DNA from 4 places in the Serratia sp. EC4 genome. Region 4 is predicted to be linked to each of the others. Evidence: predicted binding sites of a transcription regulator. Region 4 holds the regulator's gene; each other region holds the start of a gene.
What was found. Region 4 encodes Fur, which represses iron uptake genes when iron is present. Its sites were predicted from a motif close to ATAATAATGAGAACNACTATCAA; they were not measured.
Positions count from the first base shown of each region.

Region 1: a site for Fur is predicted at 2,224-2,246, ahead of fes (enterochelin esterase). Genes of this name have one in related genera too.
Region 2: a site for Fur is predicted at 1,780-1,802, ahead of fepD (Fe(3+)-siderophore ABC transporter permease). Genes of this name have one in related genera too.
Region 3: a site for Fur is predicted at 1,881-1,903, ahead of sufA (Fe-S cluster assembly scaffold SufA). Genes of this name have one in related genera too.

Region 1 covers NZ_JBNIDE010000012.1:20,268-24,444, reverse strand. Annotated here, with positions in the region: gene ACP39K_RS22555 (enterobactin synthase subunit F) at 1-544, opposite strand, end outside; gene ACP39K_RS22550 (MbtH family protein) at 577-783, opposite strand; gene fes (enterochelin esterase) at 758-2,137, opposite strand; gene ACP39K_RS22540 (TonB-dependent siderophore receptor) at 2,422-4,177, shown strand, end outside.
Region 2 covers NZ_JBNIDE010000001.1:1,333,566-1,337,742, forward strand. Annotated here, with positions in the region: tRNA gene ACP39K_RS06275 (tRNA-Val) at 32-107, shown strand; tRNA gene ACP39K_RS06280 (tRNA-Lys) at 115-190, shown strand; RNA gene ACP39K_RS06285 (RtT sRNA) at 265-388, shown strand; gene fepB (Fe2+-enterobactin ABC transporter substrate-binding protein) at 596-1,603, shown strand; gene fepD (Fe(3+)-siderophore ABC transporter permease) at 1,818-2,873, shown strand; gene fepG (iron-enterobactin ABC transporter permease) at 2,873-3,910, shown strand; gene ACP39K_RS06305 (ABC transporter ATP-binding protein) at 3,928-4,177, shown strand, end outside.
Region 3 covers NZ_JBNIDE010000003.1:46,387-50,563, reverse strand. Annotated here, with positions in the region: gene ydiJ (D-2-hydroxyglutarate dehydrogenase YdiJ) at 1-564, shown strand, start outside; gene menI (1,4-dihydroxy-2-naphthoyl-CoA hydrolase) at 561-977, shown strand; gene ACP39K_RS10325 (hypothetical protein) at 1,023-1,427, opposite strand; gene sufA (Fe-S cluster assembly scaffold SufA) at 1,954-2,325, shown strand; gene sufB (Fe-S cluster assembly protein SufB) at 2,340-3,836, shown strand; gene sufC (Fe-S cluster assembly ATPase SufC) at 3,880-4,177, shown strand, end outside.
Region 4 covers NZ_JBNIDE010000002.1:309,144-313,320, reverse strand. Annotated here, with positions in the region: gene ybfF (esterase) at 1-539, shown strand, start outside; gene ybfE (LexA regulated protein) at 796-1,083, shown strand; gene fldA (flavodoxin FldA) at 1,339-1,878, shown strand; gene fur (ferric iron uptake transcriptional regulator) at 2,208-2,654, shown strand; gene ACP39K_RS08105 (beta-N-acetylhexosaminidase) at 2,906-4,177, opposite strand, start outside.

The sequences.
Region 1 (4,177 bases), on a different contig from region 4:
GCGTCGGTTCCAGCGCATCGCCGCGGCAAAGGTGGGTATAAATCGCCGCCACGCGGCGAGCGATGGCGGTGAAGCTGAAACCGTCCACCAGCAGATGGTGATAGCGCTGATACCAGAACCAACGGTCATCCGCCAAACGCATCACCATATGGCGATACAGCGGCGCGCCGCTGCCGGCGCGCAGATCGCTCGCCAGATCGATGTCCATCAGCGCGCGCGCGGCGGCTTCAGGATCCGACGACGTCGTCAGATCGACAAGTTCCGGCTCATACACCGCCAGCGCGTCGTCCAGCCATTGCACCGGCACGCCGTCGCGTTCCGCAAAACGCAGGCGCAGCATGTCCACCTCGCCCAGGCCCTGGATGATGGCCTGCAGCAGAGGCTCTACGGCAATGGGGCCGTTGAGTTCGATGGCGTGGGCCACCGCGTAGGCATTGCGATGCGGGGAGATTTGATCGGCGACCCAGATGCCGGGTTGCGCCGCGACCAGCGGCCATTCGCCCGCAAGCGCCGGGCCGCTGAGAGAGTTAGGGGTGTGTGACACTGCTTATTGCTCCCGTAATTACCTGGCGCCGGTCACGCCTCGCGTGCTGCGACCGGCAGAATATCTTGCCAATGCTGTTCCAGCCACTCGTCGCACGCGGAGCGCGCCGCCGGGCCAAAGACGATCGTCCACTCGGACGGAATGGCGCGGAAATCCGGCCACAAACTGTATTGTTGTTGTACGTTGCGCAGCACCAGGCTGCGCTGCTGTTGATCATCGAACGGATTCAGGCTTTCCACCATGTGTTCCTCGTGCCGTTGCCGTCGCCGATGCCGGATAAGCGGTGGCGAAAGCGGAGGCCCATACCGCCTGCAGCCCATCGGTCAGGCCGCTGCGCCAGCACAGCGCGTCGTGCCCGCCTTCCACCACCCGGTAGTGCACCCGATGGCCGGCGTCGCTCAGGCGCGCCGCCATTTCGCCGCTGACCCGATGCACCAGCTTTTCCTGCGAACCGGCTTCCATAAAGACCTTCAGCGCGCCGTGGTTGCCCAGGCCGTGCCGTTCTACCTGCTGCATCAGCCAGCAGGCGTCATCGGGAATGCTCGGCAGCTGCAGCATGTCGCGCCGCGGCCACCAGTAGGAGCCGGACTGGGTGATCACCGCGCCGAAGCGCTGCGGCCAACGCAGCCCGGCGTACAGAGAAGCCAGGCCGCCAAAGCTTTGCCCCGCCACCACCGTATCGGCCGGCTTGTCGCTGTGCGGCGCCCAGTCGGCCAGCTGCGGCATCAGTTCTTCCTGCACCGCCAGCCAGAAATCGTCCTTGCAGGTTAATTCTCGCGCCCGGTGCGGCAGATCGATGATGTCGATCAGCACATACACCGCTTCCGGCAACGCCCCCTCGCGGGTCAGCTGCATCAGCGGCTCCCAAACCGGCATCTGCTTCGCCCAGAACTGGCCGTCTAGCAGGATCGCGAGCGGGCGCTCGGCCGGCTTGCTGTCGCCGGTGGTGTAGATCCAGACGTCGCGGCTGTTGCCCAGGCGTTCGCTCTGCCAGGTATGGCGCTGCAAACGCGCCGGCAGTGGCGGCGTGCAGCGCCCGCTGGCGATCTCATACTCGTCGAACGAGCGCCATACCGGCTGCGGCGGCGCATCCGGCATGTGCAGACCGGAGACGCTGTGGCCGCTGGCGCTTTGCCAGGAGCGATAAGGGTTGAGCAGATCGGGGGTAGCGCTGACGAACACCTGGTGCCACCAGTGACGCAGGTTGTGCATGTTGGCGTGCGCATCGTCGCCGCTGAACGCCGGCGGCCGCTCGTCAAAGCAGGGGATAAAGCAGTAGCTGCCGCGCCAGGCGCCGCTCAGCTCGGTCTGCCAGTACCACACGTCGGTACCGGCCAAGCGCTGCAGGCTTTGCGGCGGATTCGGCTGATGATGGTCGGTCAGGCAGTTAATGTTGATCCACACGCGACGGTAGGCGGAGGTCAATTCGCATCCCTGAGGATCGCGCCAGAAGAAGGTGGTGCGCCACCGGCCGTTACCCGCCGGTTCTACCCATGGCGTACCGCGTCGTGCCACCGTCAACCACCATCCTGGACTGCCCGCATTGCTGCTGGCCAATAATCTGCTGCTTTCTGACTGTAGTTCTGTATTCACAACGCCTACCCATTTTGTAGTTGGCGGCACCGGGAACGTCGACTTTTCCCTATCGCCGGCCACCGCCCGAACGCACTGTACGCCAAATACTATTGATAATAATTTGCATTTGCAATAGTGTGTAAGGCTTGGAGATCGTGCTGGTATTGCGCGCAACGGACAGGGATCGGGGATACATCAATGGCATCCCTTGCCGCAGCCGATTTTCTATTTCCGACTACACAAAAACTACAACCGCCCTTCCCCCCATTCGGCGAGGGATGGCAGCAAGGTAGGACACTCAGATGAAAAGCAAGCTATCACGTTATTCTTTAGCCACTCTTATCGGCTTGGGATTGGGCGCGTCCGCGTTCGCCAACGCCGCGCAGCAGACCGACACCACCACCACGGAAGAGAACAGCGGCGCCACGGAGAAAAAGCCGCGCGGCGAAGACACCATCGTCGTGACCGCCGCCCGGCAGAACCTGCAGGCGCCGGGGGTGTCCACCATCACCGCCGACGAGATCAAAAAACGCCCGCCGGCGCGCGACATCAGCGAACTGATCCGCACCATGCCCGGGGTTAACCTGACCGGCAACTCCACCAGCGGCCAGCGCGGCAACAATCGCCAGATCGATATCCGCGGCATGGGCCCGGAAAACACCCTGATTCTGATCGACGGCAAACCGGCCTCCAGCCGCAACTCGGTGCGTCAGGGCTGGCGCGGCGAGCGCGACTCGCGCGGCGATACCGCCTGGGTGCCGCCGGAAATGATCGAGCGCATCGAAGTGCTGCGCGGCCCTGCCGCAGCGCGCTACGGCAACGGCGCCGCGGGCGGCGTGGTCAACATCATCACCAAGAAAGCCGGCGATGCGCTGCACGGCTCGCTGAACGGTTACTTCAACGTGCCGCAGCACAAGCAGGAAGGCGCCACCAAGCGCACCGACTTCAGCCTGTCCGGCCCGCTGAGCGATTCCCTGAGCTTCCGCCTGTTCGGCGGCTACAGCAAAACGCAGGCCGACGCCTGGGACATTAACGAATCGCATAAATCCGAACGCGTCGGCGCCTACGCCAACAGCGTCCCGGCCGGGCGCGAGGGGGTGGTCGATAAAAACATCGACGCCTTGCTGCACTGGGATTTCGCCCATCTGCAGTCATTGGAGTTCGAGTACGCCTATGGCCGCCAGGGCAACCTGTACGCCGGCGATACCCAGAACACCAACACCAACGCCCTGGTGCAGAGCAACTACGGCAAAGAGACCAACCGCATCTACCGTGAAACCTTCGGCCTGACCCATCGCGGCGCCTGGGACAACGGCGTGAGCACCAACAACTACGTGCAGTTCGAACGCACCCGCAACACCCGCCTGAACGAGGGCTTGGCCGGCGGCACCGAAGGCATCTTCGACACCAAAAACACCGGTTTCGGCACCACCAAGCTGGACGACTTCCTGGCGCACAGCGAAGTCAGCGTGCCGTTTGAGCTGGGCGTCGCGCAAACCGCCACGCTGGGCACCGAGTGGACCCAGCAGCGGATGAAAGACGGCACGTCCACCAGCCAAACACTGATGGGCGGCACCATTCCCGGCATGACCACAGGTACGCGCAGCCCTTACGCTTCCGCGCATATCTTCTCGCTGTTCGCCGAAGACAACATTGAACTGACCGACACCACCATGCTGACGCCGGGTCTGCGCTACGATCTGCATTCGGAATCCGGCAACAACTGGAGCCCGGCGCTGAACCTGTCGCAGGAACTGGGCGACTACTTCACGCTGAAGATGGGCATCGCACGTTCCTATAAAGCCCCGACGCTGTTCCAGACCAACGGCAACTACCTGCTGTACAGCAAAGGCCAGGGATGTGCCGGCAGCGATACCAAAAACGGCTGCTACCTGCTCGGCAACGACGATCTGAAAGCGGAGACCAGCGTTAACAAAGAGATCGGGCTGGAGTTCCATAACGACGGCTGGCTGGCCGGCGTGACCTACTTCCGCAACGATTATCACAACAAGATCGAAGCGGGCAACTCGCGCATCGCCACCAGCAGCACCGGCACGG
Region 2 (4,177 bases), on a different contig from region 4:
CTCGTTTAGCAGTGCCTGGAAGTCCTGAAGTGGGTGATTAGCTCAGTTGGTAGAGCATCTCCTTTACACGGAGGGGGTCGGCGGTTCGAGCCCGTCATCACCCACCACTTCTGCGGGTCGTTAGCTCAGTTGGTAGAGCAGTTGACTTTTAATCAATTGGTCGCAGGTTCGAATCCTGCACGACCCACCAATTCAGAAAAAAGCGCCTTTTGGCGCTTTTTTCGTTTCTGCACCATCCGACTCTGACTTCATCTCTCGCCGACAGAGTTCACCGGGTCGTGCAGGATGAAGAACCGTAGAGGTTCGAGCATCGCGCAGCGATACGACAACGCGCAGCGTTGCCCGTAGGGTGAGGCCACAGGCCGAATCAATCCTGCACGACCCACCAATTCAGAAAAAAGCGCCTTTTGGCGCTTTTTTCGTTTCTGCCTCACTCACTGCCCCTATCTCCTTATTCTTTCTGTATTCACCACGCGCTGAGATACGAATGGTTATCATTTTGGCGGCTTGAATGGTAAATTAGCGGGCATACACCACGCAGCCAATCCGCCGCCGGATTGATACGCCTTAGTTCAAGGAAAGAAAGAGCCCGCTCATGACCCTATCCTTACGCCAGCTGTTCATTGCATTTATCGCCACTTCCAGCCTGCTGCTCAGTGGCTGCGGCCCGGACGACAAGAGCGACGGGCAGAAACCGTCCGCTCCCGCAACCGACAGCAGTTGGCCGCGCACCATCGACAGCGCCAAAGGGAAGTTCACGCTGGAAAAACCGCCGCAGCGCATCGTGTCCACCAGCGTCACCATCACCGGCACGCTGCTGGCTATCGACGCCCCGGTGGTCGCCAGCGCCGCCACCAGCCCAAATCCCCTGGTGGCCGATAAACAAGGTTTCTTTACCCAATGGAGCGAGGTGGCCAAGCAGCGCCACGTCGAGCGGCTGTACCAGGTGGAGCCCAATGCCGAAGCCGTCGCCGCCGCCGCGCCGGATTTGATCGTCGTCGCCGCGACCGGCGGGGATTCGGCGTTGAAACTGTATGACCAGCTGTCCGCCATTGCGCCGACGCTGGTGCTCGATTATGGCGACAAAAGCTGGCAGCAGCTGGCCAGCGAGCTCGGCGAGATCACCGGTCATGAAGCCGGCGCCAAACAGGCGGAAGATCGTTTCGAACAGCGCGTGGAGCAAGTGAAGCAGGCGATCGCGCTGCCGCCGCAGCCCACCACTCCGCTGGTGTATGCCGACAACGGCCGCGAGGCCATGCTGTGGACGCCGGGTTCCGCCCAGGGCAAACTGCTGACCCAGCTCGGTTTCCAACTGGCCACCCCGCCGGAAAGCGCCAAAGGCAACACCAGCATGGGGAAACGCCATGACATCATCCAGATCTCCGGCGAAAAAATGGCCGAAGGCCTGAATGGCAAAACCCTGATCCTGTTCGCCACCAATGAGCGCAAAGTGCAAGAGGTGCTGACCAACCCGTTCCTCAAACATCTGGAGCCGGTGGAACAGCGGCACGTCTACGCCGTCGGCAACGACACCTTCCGCCTCGATTACTACAGCGCCACCAACATGCTGAACCAAATCGAACGGTTGTTCAAAAAGCCCTGAATCATGCCGTCGGCAGGCCAGCCCCCTGCCGACGCTTTCCGCAAACGGGGCAAGCATTCACATTCAATCAATTGAAATATCAATAGTTATTAACATCATCATTGCACCTGCGCCGCCAACCGGCGGGTGCATGCGGGCGTAAACTCGTGCTACTATAAGCGCCCGCATGAACGCAAATAACAATGAGAATAAAAATCATACAGGAGTTACCGGTGTGAACGTACCCACTCCAACTGAGCGGACGCTTTCGTCCGCACCGCACGCAGCTTACGCCAGTGGCTTCAAACGCATCGCCGGGTTCGGTATCGGTTTGGCGCTGTTGCTGCTGTGCATCATGGCCAGCCTGATGCTGGGTTCCAAAGCCATCCCCTTCCATACCGTCTGGCTCAGCCTGCAGGGCGCCGCGAGCGGTTCCGACAGCACCATCATTCTCAATGCCCGGGTACCCCGTACGCTGGCGGGCATCCTGGCCGGCATGGCGCTCGGCGCCGCCGGCGCGCTGATTCAGGCGCTGACGCGCAACCCGCTGGCCGATCCCGGCGTGCTCGGCATCAACGCCGGCGCCAGCTTCGCCGTAGTCATCGGCATCATGTTTTTCGGCGCCGCCACCACCGAAAGCTATATGGCCTATGCCTTTGTCGGCGCGGCCCTCACCACCCTGCTGGTCTACCTGATCGGCACGCTGGCGGGCGGGCGCATCAACCCGGTGCGGCTGACGCTGGCCGGCGTGGCGATCGGCGCGGTGCTGCTCGGCATCACCACCGGGCTGTCGCTGATCGATCCGCAAACCTTTGACCAACTGCGCTTCTGGCAGGCCGGCACGCTGGATATCCGCACGCTGTCCACGCTGCCGGTCACCGCCCCCGCCATTTTGCTCGGCTGCCTGCTGACGCTGCTCATCGCCCGGCCGCTGAATACCATCGGCATGGGGGAAGATTTGGCTATCGTGCTCGGCGCGCGCGTGGTGCTGACTCAGATCGTCGCGGTGATCGCCATCACGCTGCTGTGCGGCGCGGCGACCGCCACCGTCGGTCCGATCAGTTTCATCGGCCTGATGGTGCCGCATATCGCCCGTTGGTGGGTCGGCCCCGACCAACGCTGGATCCTGCCCTATTCCATGCTGCTGGCGCCGATTTTACTGCTGTGCGCCGACGTGGTCGGCCGCTTGCTGGCGGCCGGTGAACTGCGGGTTTCCATCGTCGCCGCCTTTATCGGCGCGCCGGTACTGATCTGGCTGGTGCGCCGCAAGAAAACGCTGGGGGGCTTGTGATGAGTCTGCCGCACACGCTGCATATCGGCCGTCCAGACGGCGTCATCAACTGGCGCGTGCCGCTGCGCCTGCTGTTGGTCAACCTTTCGCTGCTGGCGTTATGTCTGGCGATGGCGGTTGCCGCGCTGTGCTACGGCACGCTGCAGCTCTCGCTGGAGCAGGTCTTTGCCGCGCTCAGCGGCGAGGCGCCGAAAAATCTGGTGACCGTGGTCACCCAATGGCGCTTGCCCCGCATCGCCATGGCGCTGTTGTTAGGCGCCGCGCTCGGCATGAGCGGCGCCATTTTCCAGTCGATTATCCGCAACCCGCTCGGCAGCCCGGACGTGATCGGCTTTAACATGGGGGCCTACACCGGCGCGCTGATCGCCATCACCCTGTTCAACGGCGGCTACTATTACATCGCCGGCGGCGCGCTGGCCGGCGGCATTCTCTCGGCGCTGGCCATCTATCTGCTGGCCTGGCGGCAAGGCATCGCCGGCTTCCGGTTGATCATCGTCGGCATCGCCATCAGCGCAGTGCTGGTTTCCACCAACACCTGGCTGATCATCACCGCTTCGCTCGAGCGCGCCATGGACGCCGCCATGTGGCAGGCCGGTTCGCTCAACGGCATGACCTGGCAAAAAGCCCAGCCCGCCACGGCGTTCATCGTGCTGGCGGCCGCGGCCGCGCTGCTGATGGGCAAACGGCTGCAGCTGCTGGAAATGGGCGACGACACGGCGCGCGCGCTGGGCGTCAACGCCGAAGGCAGCCGGCTGTGGCTGATGCTGTTTGGCGTTACCCTCACCGCCGCCGTCACCGCCACCGCCGGGCCGATTTCCTTTATCGCGCTGGCGGCGCCGCAGATCGCCCGTCGCCTGGCCGGACAATCCTCGGTCACCCTGACCTCCTCGGCGCTGATGGGCGCGGCGTTGCTGCTCGGCGCCGACGTGGTGTCCCAACATCTTTTCGCGCCGATCCAACTGCCGGTCGGGGTCGTGACCGTCTGCATCGGCGGCCTGTACCTGATTTGGCTGCTCATCCGAGAGGCCCGCAGATAATGAAGAGTGATAATGCCATGAGCCACCGCCTGCACGCCTCGCACCTGAAGCTGGGCTACGACAATAAAATCATCGCTGACGATCTGAGCGTGGCGATCCCCGACGGCGCCTTCACGGTGATCGTCGGGCCGAACGCCTGCGGCAAATCGACGCTGTTGCGCGCCCTGTGCCGCCTGCTGAAACCCAGCGCCGGCGAGGTGATGCTGGACGGCAAGAACATCAGCAGCTTCGCCACCAAGGCGCTGGCACGCGAGCTTGGCCTGCTGC
Region 3 (4,177 bases), on a different contig from region 4:
CATGTGAAAGGTTTCCTGACGCGGTTCGCCCGCACCGCGCGCAAAACCGCCGATTTCCTCAACCGCGTGGCGCAGCTTGGCATGCCGCTGGTGGGCGTCGATCCGGCGCTGGTGCTGTGTTACCGCGACGAATACCGCGAGATCCTCGGCGCCGAGCGCGGCGATTTCCAGGTGCAGCTGGTGCATGAATGGCTGCAGCAGCGGATCGCGGATCGCGCCGAACAGCCGGCGACCGGTGAGCCGTGGTATCTGTTCGGCCACTGTACCGAAACCACCGCGCTGCCGGCCAGCGGCCAACAGTGGGCGGCGATCTTCGCCCGCTTCGGCGCCAAACTGGAGAACGTCAGCGTCGGCTGCTGCGGCATGGCGGGCACTTACGGCCATGAAGCCAAGAACCTGCAAAACTCGCTCGGCATTTATGAGCTATCATGGCATCCGACGCTACAGCGTTTGCCGCGGCAGCGCTGCCTGGCGACCGGCTATTCCTGCCGCAGCCAGGTGAAACGCATCGAGGGCAATGGCGTGCGCCACCCATTACAGGCACTTCTGGAGATGATTGAGTGAAATTGTGGAAACGTGAAACGTCGCTGGAGCAGCTGAACCGCGCCGGTGACGGCTGCATGGTCAGCCATGTGGGCATCGAGTTTACCCAGCTGGGCGAGGATTTCCTCGAGGCCACCATGCCGGTCGATGGCCGCACCCGGCAGCCGTTCGGGCTGTTGCACGGCGGGGCGTCGGTGGTGCTGGCGGAATCGATGGGATCGATGGCCGGTTACCTGTGCAGTGAGGGCGAGCAGAAAGTGGTGGGGCTGGAGATCAACGCCAACCACCTGCGCGCGGTGTTCGATGGCCAGGTGCGCGGGGTGTGCCGCGCGCTGCACGTTGGCCGCCGTCATCAGGTATGGCAAATCGAGATCTTCGACGCGCGCGATCGGCTGTGCTGCACTTCGCGTCTGACCACGGCGGTCATCGACTGATCCCCGCCGGTTTCCGCAGGCGCTCGGCCTGCGGAGCCTTTCGCTTTACAGCTGAAACGGCACGCGTTTGACGAAGTCCTTCTGAAACGCGTTCGCCTTCTCCCAGGTGCCTTCCATTGCGTATTTTTGGCAGATCAGCGTCAGCGTATGGCGCGCGAAGTGGTAACTTTGCACCCGAAACAGCTGGCAACGCTGCGGATTGTTGATCTCGACGATCAGCCGGTTGTGCAGCTTGCTGAGCGCGTGCAGGTAGCTGTCGTCGTCGCCGTTCTCCAGACACAGATTGGCCATGGTAAGGCTGACGCTGTTGTACCGCTTCAGGTGGTCGATATTGCATTCCGGGCGCCGTAGCGCCGCTTCGGCCATGTAAAAGTCCACCGTGGCGTCGCGCACGCTGAATTTGTAGTCATCAATCTTGCCCAGCAACCATGCGTTGATCGAAAGAGTCATTGGCTTCGCGCTCAAATTACAATTGAATGATAATCATTATCATATAAACTGCCGCGTTGCCGATCAATCCCCGGCGTGGCGTTTTTTCATCGCGTGAGGTGTAAAAGGCTGCCGACGACCCAACTTGAGCCTGAGCGACTAAACTTTAACCTGAGGGCGCGCGCTTGCGCTGCGCCACGAAATGCCGATAAACGCACATTTACGACAGACAGAATGCAGAAATAGGTATTTTCTATGAATGTTTAGATCGGCAATGCACCGCGGCGCTGTAACGCTGACGGGCCACCGGGGAGTGCGGTACGGTGATGCAGGATAAAGAACAAATTCATAGGGATAGCATGCACACCTTGCCGCCGGACGCCGCAAGCCGCCACGGATGTCCCGCTGGCTTGCCGCACGCCGCAGCGAAAAACCGCGCTCGCGGCGGATACCCCCGCAAAACAAACGGTTGAAGTGATAATCGTTATCACTAACATATAAGCAACCCAGATTGGCTGTGGCCAAACACGAGTGTGAGGTAGACCCTATGCAAACGGAAAATGTCGGCACTTTTTCTCTGGATGAAAATGTCTGGCAAGGCATTTCGCTCAGCGACAGCGCCGTACGACAAATAACCAAACTGATGCAGCAGGATCCGCAGGTGAAAGGGCTGCAGCTAGGGGTGAAACAATCCGGCTGCGCCGGCTTTGCCTATGTGCTGGATCTGACCCGCGAACCCGCCGATGACGATCTGCTGTTTGAGCGCGACGGCGCCAAACTCTACGTGCCGCTGAAGGCCATGCCGTTCATCGATGGCACCACGGTAGATTACGTCCGCGAAGGGCTGAATCAGATATTCAAATTCAACAACCCTAAAGCTCAGCATGCCTGCGGGTGCGGCGAGAGCTTTGGCGTTTGAGCGATGCAATCAACATGACACGAAGCAATGTAGAAATGCCTAATGAAGTGCAGGCTTGGGTCAGCGAAGGTCGCTACAAAGAAGGTTTCTTCACCCAGCTGGCAACCGATGAGTTGGCCAAAGGCATCAACGAAGAGGTGGTGCGCGCCATCTCGGCCAAGCGCAACGAACCCGAGTGGATGCTGGAATTCCGCCTCGAAGCCTACCGCGCCTGGCTGCAGATGGAGGAGCCGCACTGGCTGAAGGCCAATTACGAACGCCTGAACTACCAGGACTACAGTTACTATTCGGCGCCGTCCTGCGGCAGCTGCGACGATGCTTGCGGTTCGCAACCCGGCGCCGAGCAGCAACCGGGCGCGGCGACGGAAAAAGATTACCTGACCAGCGAAGTGGAGCTGGCGTTCAACCAGCTCGGCGTACCGGTGCGCGAGGGCAGCGAGGTGGCGGTGGACGCCATCTTCGACTCGGTCTCGGTCGCCACCACCTACCGTGAAAAACTGGCGGAGAGCGGGGTGATCTTCTGCTCGTTCGGCGAAGCGATCCAGGAATACCCGGATCTGGTGCGTCAGTACCTGGGGCGCGTAGTGCCGTCCAACGATAACTTCTTCGCTGCGCTGAACGCCGCGGTGGCCTCCGACGGCACCTTCGTCTATGTGCCGAAAGGCGTGCGCTGCCCGATGGAGCTGTCGACCTATTTCCGCATCAACGCCGCCAAAACCGGCCAGTTCGAGCGCACCATCCTGATCGCCGACGAAGGCAGCTACGTCAGCTATATCGAAGGCTGTTCCGCCCCGGTGCGCGACAGCTACCAGCTGCATGCGGCGGTGGTGGAAGTGATCCTGCATAAAGACGCCGAAGTGAAATACTCGACGGTGCAGAACTGGTTCTCCGGCGGCGAGAGCAAGGGCGGTATCCTTAACTTCGTCACCAAGCGCGCGCTGTGCGAAGGCGCCGGTTCGAAAATGTCCTGGACCCAGTCGGAAACCGGCTCGGCCATCACCTGGAAATACCCGAGCGTGATTTTGCAGGGCGACAACTCGATCGGCGAATTCTTCTCGGTGGCGCTGACCAGCGGCCATCAGCAGGCGGATACCGGCACCAAGATGATCCACATCGGCAAAAACACCAAGTCGACCATCATCGCCAAAGGCATCTCCGCCGGCCACAGCGAGAACACCTATCGCGGCCTGGTGAAAATCCTGCCGGGGGCGGAAAACGCCCGTAATTTTACCCAGTGCGACTCGATGCTGATCGGGCCGGACAGCGGCGCCCACACGTTCCCTTACGTTGAAGCGCGCAACAACAGCGCGCAGCTGGAGCACGAAGCCACCACCTCGAAGATCGGCGATGACCAGCTGTTCTACTGCCTGCAGCGCGGCATCAGCGAGGATGACGCCATTTCGATGATCGTCAACGGTTTCTGCAAGGACGTTTTCTCCGAGCTGCCGCTGGAGTTCGCCGTCGAGGCGCAAAAACTTCTGGCCATCAGCCTGGAACACAGCGTGGGTTAATCGCCGCATTTTTAGCGCCGTCGGCGCTATCTGAGGACACAGCATGTTAAGCATCAAGAATTTGAAAGTCAGCGTGGAAGGCAACGAGATCCTCAAGGGATTGGATCTGGAGATCAAACCGGGCGAAGTGCACGCCATCATGGGGCCGAACGGCTCGGGCAAGAGCACGCTGTCCGCCACGTTGGCCGGGCGTGAAGAATATGAAGTGACCGAAGGGGAAGTCACCTTCAAAGGTAAGGATCTGCTGGAGCTGGATCCGGAAGATCGCGCGGGTGAGGGCGTGTTTCTGGCCTTCCAGTACCCGGTGGAGATCCCCGGCGTCAGCAACCACTTCTTCCTGC
Region 4 (4,177 bases):
AACTGCAGTTGGAGAAAGCGATCGTCATCGGCCACTCGATGGGCGGCAAAGCGGCGATGGCGCTGACCGCCATCGCGCCCGAGCGCATCGCCAAGCTGATCGTCATCGACGTCGCGCCGGTGGATTACCAGACCCGACGTCATGACGAGATCTTCGCCGCGCTGAAGGCCGTCAGCGCCGCCGGCATCACCCAGCGCCAGGCGGCCGCCCAGTTGATGCGCGACTACCTGCAGGAAGAAGGCGTGATCCAGTTCCTGCTGAAGTCCTTCCATAACGGTGAATGGCGCTTCAACCTGCCGGTGCTGATCGAACGCTACGAAGACATCACCGGCTGGCAGGACGTCCCGGCCTGGCCACACCCGACCCTGTTCATTCGCGGCGGCCTGTCGCCGTACGTGCAGGACAGCTACCGTGCAGATATCGCCCGCCAGTTCCCGCAGGCCCGCGCGCACGTCGTCGCCGGCACCGGCCATTGGGTGCACGCCGAAAAACCGGAAGCGGTGCTGCGCGCCATCCACCGTTTCCTCGGCGAAGCCTGAAAAATACGTTAATCTGGCGAAAAAACGCGCTAAAGATAACGGCTTAGCGCGTTTAGCCCGCAGTTAGGCATTGTCGCCGCTCCATCTGCTGGGGTAATATGGCGCGCTATAATTTTGCCGCCGCGCCAGCGCGTTCGCGAACGCCGGTTCGGGGGTAAATTTGGGTTAGGGTTTATTGGCCCGAAGTGTGTTAATCGATGCCTCCGGAAGCGTGCGAGCGCTTTTTGATGCAAACTCCCTTGCAGTACCGCTACCTATGGCAAAAGAACAAACGGATCGCACGACGCTGGATCTGTTCGCAGATGAACGCCGTCCGGGGCGCCCGAAAACCAACCCGCTTTCCCGCGATGAACAGCTTAGAATCAATAAGCGCAATCAGTTACGGCGCGATAAAGTGCGCGGATTGCGGCGCGTAGAGCTGAAAATCAACGCGGATGCGGTGGACGCCCTGAACAAACTGGCGGAACAGCGCAACATCAGCCGCAGCGAACTCATCGAGCAGATGCTGTTGGCGCAACTGGCGGAAGAACAGCCGGAACATTGATCTCTTCGGCCGCACGCGCGGCGCGGCGTTAAGGACAACGCCGGATCGACCACGCTTTTCTTCATCCTTCGGCATCGCATAAATGCGATAAAACCCCGGCGCCACTTTCTGGCATGATACGCATTTACCGGTAAGAGACTGCGCCTGTCGGCGCCCGCCACCATGGCGAAAGGCTCTTGTCATGGCATCATTTTAATCGGCGGCAGTGCCGGCGCCGAGTAATGCAATTAATTGAATTTAAAGGTTATACGCGATATGGCTACTGTAGGCATTTTCTTTGGCAGCGACACTGGCAATACCGAAAACATTGCCAAAATGATCCAGAAAATTCTTCAGAAACAGTTTGGCGACGATGTCTCAGAAGTGCATGACATCGCCAAAAGCAGCAAAGAAGACCTGGAAGGGTTCGATATCCTGCTGCTGGGTATCCCGACCTGGTACTACGGTGAAGCGCAGTGTGACTGGGATGATTTCTTCCCGACGCTGGAAGAAGTCGATTTCAACGGCAAACTGGTGGCGCTGTTCGGCTGCGGCGACCAGGAAGACTACGCGGAATATTTCTGTGACGCGATGGGCACCATCCGCGACATCATCGAACCGCGCGGCGCGGCCATCGTGGGCCACTGGCCGACCAAAGGCTACCACTTCGAAGCTTCCAAAGGCCTGGCGGACGACAACCACTTCATCGGTCTGGCGATCGACGAAGACCGTCAGCCGGAGCTGACCAATGAGCGCGTGGACGCCTGGGTCAAACAGATCGTCGAAGAGCTGAGCCTGGCCGATATCGTCGGCTAAACGCCGGTACTGGCGAAAGGTTGAACAAAGGCCCTGTAAAGTGCATAGTGTGCCGACAGGGCCGTCATCGGCAACAGGGATTGCTGCGATAGAAGCTACAGATTTGTAACTTCCCACCCCGTCACGGTAGACTGAGATATCGGTTTATCCCATCCATCAAGGCGTTGCATGCAAAACATGCAATAGTGCAATTATATCTTTGTTAACAACCGGCGGTTTCCATTTAGTACAACCGGTTCTATAATGAGACGCATTAACTCTTTGTGCCGACCGATGCCACAGGCGAGTACGCCTCAACTTGATTAGCATAGTAACAGGACTGAATTCGCATGACCGACAACAACATCGCATTGAAGAAGGCCGGCTTAAAAGTCACGCTTCCGCGACTCAAAATCCTGGAAGTACTGCAAAATCCGGAATGCCATCACGTCAGTGCGGAAGATTTGTACAAAAAACTGATTGATATGGGCGAAGAGATCGGCCTGGCGACGGTTTATCGCGTACTGAACCAGTTTGACGATGCGGGCATTGTGACACGTCACAATTTCGAAGGCGGCAAGTCCGTGTTCGAGCTGACCCAACAGCATCACCACGATCACCTGATTTGCCTGGACTGCGGCAAAGTGATCGAATTCAGTGATGAATCCATCGAAGTGCGCCAGCGTGATATCGCCAAGCAGCACGGCATCAAGCTCACCAACCACAGTCTGTACCTGTACGGCCACTGTGAAACCGGTGACTGCCGCGAAGACGAATCGCTGCACGACAAGAAATAAGCCTGACCGGCTATGAAAAACCGCCTCACATTGGGGCGGTTTTTTTATGCCCGCCGTACAACGGGCAAAAAAATCCCCGGACAAGCCGGGGGAAGATCATGTCATGAAATACTACAATTGCAGCGGCACTGCGACTCCACGTACTGCTCTCACTTCAACATCCGCCCCACGCCGGCACGCGCGGGGGCGAACGCATTCCCCCTTCATTATGATGCGGCCCGCTGCCAGAACCACGGGCCCCGGAGCCAGACCTAGACCTTCTCGGCGCGGCTGTAGCGTTTACCGTCCGGGCTGACCGAACGCACCTGCACGTCACCGGAGACCGTCGGCTTGGCCTTGGCGTCATAGCGCTGCCACTGCTTGCCGCCGTCGGTGGAATACTCGATGCCCAATCCCGGCAGCGCGATATTCGCTTCCAGCTTGCCGCCCGCCACGCGGGCGCCCGGCACCGGCAGACGATAAGCGACGCCGCCTTTGTCCAGCTTGGCCAGTTCACGTTGGCCCAGGATATTGGCGAAGCGCAGCCAGTCTTTCTCCAGCGCCTGGGTATCGACAAAGTGGGTTTCCCCGCCTTTGTATTCGCGGCCGGCGCGATAGTCCTGCTCCCAACCGGCGCGGTGCCAGGCGCGTTCCGCCACCGACAGCGCGCGCGGGAAGATCATGTATTCCATCTGCGGATCGGTGCGCTGGGTTTCGCTCCACAGCTGAGCGGACAGACCGTAGGCACCCGGCCACGGCTTGTCGCTTTTGGCGTTGAAGTGGTTGCCGTCGCGGTCGACCGAGGTTTCCGCGTTCTGCGGCATGTTGTCCGGCGCGAAGCTGAACACCTTGCGCTCGTCGCTGAAGCGGGTGCCCCAGTAGTAACCGCGCTCGTCCGGATTCACCTCGTAAGGGAAGTCCATGTAGACGTAGTCCGGGTTGGAGACCACCACTTCATACCCTTTATTGGCCCAGTCGTTAACGCTGTCGAAACCGCCCCAATACAGGGTGTCCCAGAAGTTGACGCCCACGCGCGAGGTGGCGAACGCCTTCGAACTTTCGGCGTCTTTCAGACCGTCCTGCCAGGCCTGCATTCTGTCGATGCCGTGCGCCTTCACCAGCTTGCTGACCTCCTGGCCGAAGTAGCTCGGCAGGTGCTCCATGTCGGCCACCTTGCCTTCTTTGATCATCGTCTGGCACACCTGCGACTTGGCCCACGGCTTGTCTTCATTACTCTGGTCAATGATGCCTTTACCCGGTTCCGGTTTCGCCTTGTCGGTATAGCCTGCGCCCAGGCGGATGTTTTTCGCCTCATCGCCGCCAAAGTGCCAGGTTTTGATCGGCTGGCCGGCTTCTTTATGCATCTGGGCAATCTCGCCAATCACCTTGTCGACAAAGCGCTGGGAAGAGTCCAGGCACGGGTTCAGGTAGCTCTGGCGGTTAAAGAACTGCACGGAGGTGGTGTTGGAGGTATCGGTCGGATCCACCAGGCGGAATTCGTTGGCCTCCTGCTCTTTCCCGGCGGCATGCAGCTTTTTATAGCG